DNA from 2 places in the Streptomyces sp. NPDC043685 genome. Region 2 is predicted to be linked to the other one. Evidence: predicted binding sites of a transcription regulator. Region 2 holds the regulator's gene; the other holds the start of a gene.

Region 1 (3,406 bases), on a different contig from region 2:
TCTCGTCGAGCAGCACGACCGGGTTCATCGACCCGGCCTCCTTGATGGCCCGCACGACACGGCCCGGCAGCGCGCCGACGTAGGTGCGCCGGTGGCCGCGGATCTCGGCCTCGTCGCGCACGCCGCCGAGGGCGACGCGGACGAACTTGCGGCCCATCGCGTGGGCGACGGACTCGCCGAGGCTGGTCTTGCCGACGCCGGGCGGTCCGACGAGCGCGAGCACGGCACCGCCGCGCCGCCCGCCGATGACGCCCAGACCCCGGTCGTTGCGCCGCTTGCGCACCGCCAGGTACTCGGTGATGCGCTCCTTGACGTCCTCCAGGCCGGAGTGTTCGGCGTCCAGCACCTCCTTGGCGCCCTGGATGTCGTAGGCGTCCTCGGTGCGCTCGTTCCACGGCATCTCAAGGACCGTGTCGAGCCAGGTGCGGATCCACGAGCCCTCGGGCGACTGGTCGGAGGAGCGCTCCAGCTTGTCGACCTCCTTCAGGGCGGCCTCGCGGACCTTCTCGGGCAGGTCGGCGGCCTCCACGCGGGCGCGGTAGTCGTCGGACTCCTCAGCGGGGTCCTTGCCCGCCTCGCCGTTCAGCTCGCGCAGCTCCTTGCGGACGGCTTCGAGCTGGCGCCGCAGCAGGAACTCGCGCTGCTGCTTGTCGACGCCCTCCTGGACGTCCTTGGCGATGGTCTCGGCCACGTCCTGCTCGGCGAGGTGGTCGCGCAGCTGCTGGGTGGCGAGCTTGAGCCGGGCCACCGGGTCGGTGGTCTCCAGCAGTGCGATCTTCTGGTCGGTGGTCAGGAACGGCGAGTAGCCGGAGTTGTCGGCCAGCGCCGAGACGTCGTCGATGGCCTGGACCCGGTCGACGACCTGCCAGGCACCGCGCTTGCGCAGCCACGCGGTGGCGAGGGCCTTGTACTCCTTGACCAGTTCGGCGACCTGCCCGGGAAGCGGCTCCGGGACGGTCTCGTCGACGCTGGTGCCCTCGACCCAGAGGGCCGCGCCGGGACCGGTCGTCCCCGCACCGATCCTCACCCGCCCCCGGCCGCGGATCAGCGCGCCCGGGTCACCGTCGGCCAGCCGGCCGACCTGCTCGACGGTGCCGAGCACACCGGTGTTCGCGTACGTCCCGTCGATGCGTGGCACCAGGAGTACCCGGGGCTTTCCGGGCGTTGACCGGGCAGCGGCCTGTGCGGCCTCCACCGCGGCACGGACCTCGGAATCGCTCAGGTCCAGCGGGACCACCATCCCGGGCAGCACGACCTCTCCGTCGAGCGGCAGCACGGGCAGGGTGAGCGGTGTGAACGCCGTGGACTCAGCAGCCATGATCTCCCCTTCGGCAGTCAAGTTGAGCTATGCCGACTCAATGCTCGGGAGGGCCCCGGATGTTCCCCACCGGCTGTTCGCTGTCAGCGATCACCGATGACGCCCGGGCGGGGAGGGCGCGTAAGGTCACCTGGGTAATAGATGATCTGGCGTTGCACTCATTACAGGGGATGGCGTGGACAGCACCGTGCAGGCGTGGGTGGACGGATGGGTCGTATCGCGCGGGGCGGCCCCGCCCCTCACCGAGCCGTGGGGCCGGACGATCGACATGGGGATGTACGGCCACGTCACACGGCATGTGTTCGGCGCGACGGGCGAGGACCTCGACGAGGCGACCGTCCGCAAGGTGGCCGACGCGGTGACCGGGCGGGGCGTGTGGCTGAAGGCGTTCCGCGACCCCTCGGTGGTCTCCGGCTGGCTGGACGGCGACTGGTGGATCGACCCCGAGCCCGGCTTCCTGATGACGGTCCCGCTGGCGGCGGCCGGCACTCCGGCCGTGCCCGACGGCTACCGGCTGCGCGAGTGGTCGCGCGGCGGAGTGACCCGTCTGATGGTGGCCGCGCCGGACGGGTCCCTGGCGGCCCGCGGCCAGATCGCCCCCACGGGCCGGACCGCCGTCGTCGACCAGATCGAGACGGCCCCCGGACACCGCCGCAAGGGCCTGGGCAGCCTCGTCATGTGGACCTTGCAGAACGCCGCCGTCCGGCAGGGGGCCCGGACCGGCGTCCTGGCCGGGACGCCCGCGGGGCGAGGGCTCTACGAGGCGCTGGGCTGGCAGGTGGTGGCCCCACTGACCAGCGCCAGGTACGAGCCGCAGGCCGCCGCCCGGACCTGAGGGGCCGCGCGGTCAGCCCCCGGCCCGGGCGAGGCGCGCGGCGTACCACCGCCGGACCACCGGCCAGGTCGCGATGCCGACGGCCAGGGCGATGAGGTGCCCCCAGTTCGTCATCGGGTCGGCGAAGGCGAGCAGGTCCTGGAGCAGCATCCAGCCGAAGCCGGCCAGCAGCGGCAGGCGCAGCCACAGCGGCAGCAGGCCGGCCAGGGCGCCGATGCCGGCGGCGACGCCGAAGCTGACGCCGTAGTCGAGGCGGTGCAGGGAGCTGTCGGGCAGATGCCCGGCCAGGACCGCGACGCCCACCGGGACCTCGGTCGCGAGGGTGGCCAGCACATGCCCCAGGAGGAAGACACCGGCCGCGCACAGGGCCCCTATCCGCCGTTCGAGCGCGGTCAGCGCCAGCACGAAGGCGATGGCGAACGGCGAGGTCACTCCGCCCGCCACCCACAGCGCGCTGCCGATCAGCACCAGCTCCGGCGTGCGCACCAGGTGTGCCACATCCGTGCTGGAGCCCTGGAGCAGGGCGTGCACCAGGGCCGGGTCCGCGTACGCGGTGATCAGCGAGGTGAGGCAGAGGACGACCGCGTAGCCGAAGGTGAACGGCGTCCCGGTGGGAGTGGGCAGCAGCCGCCAGGGTCGGAGCGTGCGCGACCGGGGTTCCGCCGCACGGACAGGCTCCCGCGCTCCCGAGGTCACCGTCTCGTGCGGGCTCCGCTGCCGCGGCACTCCGTCCAGCAGCCCCGTCACGTCGTGGCCGGGCCTGCCCGGCGACGCCGGCGCGGCCGTCTCATGAGGCGGTGCGGTGCGTTCCACTCCAGGCGCTCCCTTCCCTCGGACCCCAGCCTTCGCCGCCGAAGCCCGTGCTGTCTGTGATCCGCGCCACGCGAGAGCCGATTCACAGCAACCCGACAGCCCCGCCCCGCGTCCCCCTCGGGGCCGGTGAATCACGAGGCGTCACACCCCTCTCCCCTGCAAGGATGCCCCCATGGCTACCCCTTACGACATTCCCGAGGTGCTGGACCGTCGCGAGGGCCCGCACGGCGAGGTCGTGCTGCGGCGGCACGGTGACCGGCTGGAGATCATCGCCAACGGCTGTTTCCTGATGGACACCTCCGACGGCCGCTCGGAGCGGCGGCTGGTCGACGCGGCGCTCGAAGCCCTGACCGGGCGGGACCACCCCGACGTACTGATCGGCGGGCTCGGCGTGGGCTTCTCCCTCGCGCACGCCGCCGCGGAACCCCGCTGGGGCGGGA
Region 2 (3,406 bases):
GCCGGTGACGCCGGTGCGGCCGGTGGCGCCAAGCCCGCCGACGACGACGTCGTCGACGCCGAGATCGTCGACGAGGACCGGAAGGACGGTGCCGCGTGACGGAGGAGACCCCGGGCTTCGACGAGCAGCAGTCGCAGCAGCCCGACGTCCCTTCCGGCGCCACCTCCGACGACGCCGAGCCGAAGGCCGCCACCCCCTCCGCGGAGGAGGAGGCGGCCCCGGCCGGGGACACGGGCCAGGACGTGGCCCTGGTGGCCCAGCTGGACCAGGCCCGCTCGGCGCTCAGCGAGCGCACGGCGGACCTCCAGCGCCTCCAGGCCGAGTTCCAGAACTACCGCCGCCGGGTCGAGCGTGACCGGATCGCGGTCAAGGAGATCGCCATCGCGAACCTCCTGACCGAGCTCCTGCCCGTGCTCGACGACATCGGCCGCGCACGCGAACACGGCGAACTGGTCGGCGGCTTCAAGTCCGTCGCCGAGTCGCTGGAGAGCACCGCGGCGAAGATGGGCCTGCAGCAGTTCGGCAAGGAGGGCGAGCCCTTCGACCCGACGATCCACGAAGCCCTGATGCACAGCTACGCACCGGACGTCACCGAGACGACGTGCGTCGCGATCCTGCAGCCCGGGTACCGGATCGGCGAGCGCACCATCCGCCCCGCGCGGGTGGCGGTGGCCGAACCCCAGCCGGGGGCGCAGACGGTCAAGGCGGACGAGTCCGCCGACGCCGACGACAAGGAGAGCGGTGGCCCGGACGAGGGCTGACGTCATAGACGAAGGGAAGGAGGGACGTCGAGGATGAGCACCAAGGACTTCATCGAGAAGGACTACTACAAGGTCCTCGGCGTCCCCAAGGACGCCACCGAGGCCGAGATCAAGAAGGCGTACCGGAAGCTCGCCCGCGAGAACCACCCGGACGCCAACAAGGGAAACGTCAAGGCGGAGGAGCGCTTCAAGGAGATCTCCGAGGCCAACGACGTCCTCGGCGATCCCAAGAAGCGCAAGGAGTACGACGACGCGCGCGCCCTCTTCGGCAACGGCGGCTTCCGCCCGGGGCCGGGCGGCGCGGGAGGCTCCTTCAACTTCGACCTGGGCGACCTCTTCGGAGGCGGCGCCCAGGGCGGCCAGGGAGCCGGCGGCTTCGGCGGCGGGCTCGGTGACGTCTTCGGGGGCTTGTTCAACCGCGGCGGCGCGGGCCCGGGTGCGCGGACGCAGCCCAGGCGCGGCCAGGACATCGAGTCCGAGGTCACGCTCAGCTTCACCGAGGCGATCGAGGGCGCGACCGTCCCGCTGCGCATGTCCTCGCAGTCGCCCTGCAAGGCCTGTTCGGGCACCGGCGACAAGAACGGCACACCGCGCGTGTGCCCGACCTGCGTCGGCACCGGGCAGGTCGCCCGGGGCAGTGGTGGCGGCTTCTCCCTCACCGACCCCTGCCCGGACTGCAAGGGCCGCGGCCTGATCGCGGAGAACGCCTGCGAGGTCTGCAAGGGCAGCGGCCGGGCCAAGTCCTCGCGGACCATGCAGGTGCGCATTCCCGCGGGCGTCAGCGACGGCCAGCGGATCCGGCTGCGCGGCAAGGGAGCACCGGGCGAGCGCGGCGGCCCGGCGGGCGACCTGTACGTCGTCGTGCACGTCGACTCCCACCCGGTGTTCGGCCGCAAGGAGGACAACCTCACGGTCACCGTCCCGGTGACCTTCTCCGAGGCGGCCCTCGGCGGCGAGGTGCGGGTGCCCACCCTGGGCGGCCCGCCCGTGACGCTGAAGCTGCCTCCGGGCACGCCCAACGGGCGCACCATGCGCGCCCGTGGCAAGGGCGCGGTCCGCAAGGACGGCACCCGCGGCGACCTCCTGGTCACCGTCGAGGTGAGTGTTCCGAAGGACCTGTCGGGGAAGGCTCGTGACGCACTCGAGGCGTATCGCGAGGCGACCGCGGGTGAGGATCCGCGGGCGGAGCTGTTCCAGGCCGCGAAGGGAGCATGAGTCAGATGGACGGTCGTCGGCGCAATCCGTATGAACTGACCGAGGAGACCCCGGTCTACGTCATCTCGGTGGCGGCCCAGCTGTCCGGCCTGCACCCCCAGACCCTGCGCCAGTACGACCGGCTGGGCCTGGTGTCTCCGGACCGCACCGCGGGCCGGGGCCGCCGCTACTCGGCCCGTGACATCGAACTGCTGCGCACCGTCCAGCAGTTGTCGCAGGACGAGGGCATCAACCTGGCCGGAATCAAGCGCATCATCGAACTGGAGAACCAGGTCGCCGCGCTCCAGGCCCGGATCGCCGAGATGCAGGACGCGCTCGACGGCGCGGCGGCGGCGATGCGCCAGCGCGAGGCGGCGGTGCACGCGTCGTACCGCCGCGATCTGGTGCCGTACCAGGAGGTGCAGCAGACCAGCGCGCTGGTGGTGTGGCGGCCGAAGAGGCAGCAGCAGTCCGACTGACGCGTGTACGCGGGTGAAGGGGCCGGGAGTTGACTCTCGGCCCCTTTCGCCTGCTTTGGAGGTCTTGCCCCGGTTTCGCTGGCCCTCCGGGCGATGACCGAGTGGTGCACGGCACTTGAAGATGATTCCGCAGAGTCTTCACAACGCTTGCGGAGCGTGGTGTTGTCATCTCGTTAAGTGGTTCCGCTTGACGCTGGGGGGCGCCTCCGCGTTGGCTTTTCAGTCACATGGGCACCAATGTTGTGCCCACGTCCGAATCACACGCGAAGTGAGCCCCCGCATGCGTCGTCGTATCTCCATATCCGTGGCCGCGGCCGCGATGTCCGTCACGCTCGCCGGCTGCGGCGTGCTCAACGCGACGGGGAGCAGTGACGACGCGAGCCCGGCCAAGGGCAACGACATCACCGTCGGTCTGCTGCTGCCGGAGAAGGCGAACACGCGGTACGAGAACTTCGACTACCCGATCATCAAGACGAAGGTCGAGTCGCTCACCAACGACAAGGGCCGCGTCGCCTACGCCAACGCCGAGGCGAACGCGGACAAGCAGGCGAGCCAGTTGCAGCAGATGATCGACGACCGGGTCGACGTGATCCTGCTGGACGCCGTCGACTCGCACGCCATCGCCAGTGGCGTGGAGAAGGCGAAGGAGGCCGGCATCCCGGTCATCGCCTACGACCGGCTGGCCGAGGGCCCGATCGACGCGTACATCTCCTTCGACAACGAGCTCGTCGGCGAGGTCCAGGGCCGCACCCTGCTGGAGGCCATCGGCGAGAAGGCGAGCCTGTCCGACAAGATCGTCATGATGAACGGCTCGCCGACGGACCCGAACGCCAAGCAGTTCAAGGCCGGGGCGATGTCCGAGCTGAACGGCAAGGTGACCATCGCCGCGTCCTTCGACACCGCGGACTGGAAGCCGGAGAACGCCGAAGCCAACATGGCGAAGGCGATCGCGAAGATCGGCAAGGGGAACAT

What was found. Region 2 encodes HspR, which represses chaperone genes until heat shock. Its sites were predicted from a motif close to TTGAGNNNNNNNNNCTCAA; they were not measured.
Region 1: the regulator HspR is predicted to act here: its motif matches at 1,341-1,359, upstream of lon (endopeptidase La).

The regions. Positions count from the first base shown of each region.
Region 1 is NZ_JBWKCH010000001.1:870,319-873,724, reverse strand. It holds gene lon (endopeptidase La) at 1-1,318, opposite strand, end outside; gene AC0665_RS04120 (GNAT family N-acetyltransferase) at 1,494-2,153, shown strand; gene AC0665_RS04115 (rhomboid-like protein) at 2,166-2,966, opposite strand; gene AC0665_RS04110 (spermidine synthase family protein) at 3,139-3,406, shown strand, end outside.
Region 2 is NZ_JBWKCH010000004.1:264,390-267,795, reverse strand. It holds gene dnaK (molecular chaperone DnaK) at 1-99, shown strand, start outside; gene grpE (nucleotide exchange factor GrpE) at 96-761, shown strand; gene dnaJ (molecular chaperone DnaJ) at 795-1,976, shown strand; gene AC0665_RS14650 (heat shock protein transcriptional repressor HspR) at 1,982-2,434, shown strand; gene AC0665_RS14645 (sugar ABC transporter substrate-binding protein) at 2,715-3,406, shown strand, end outside.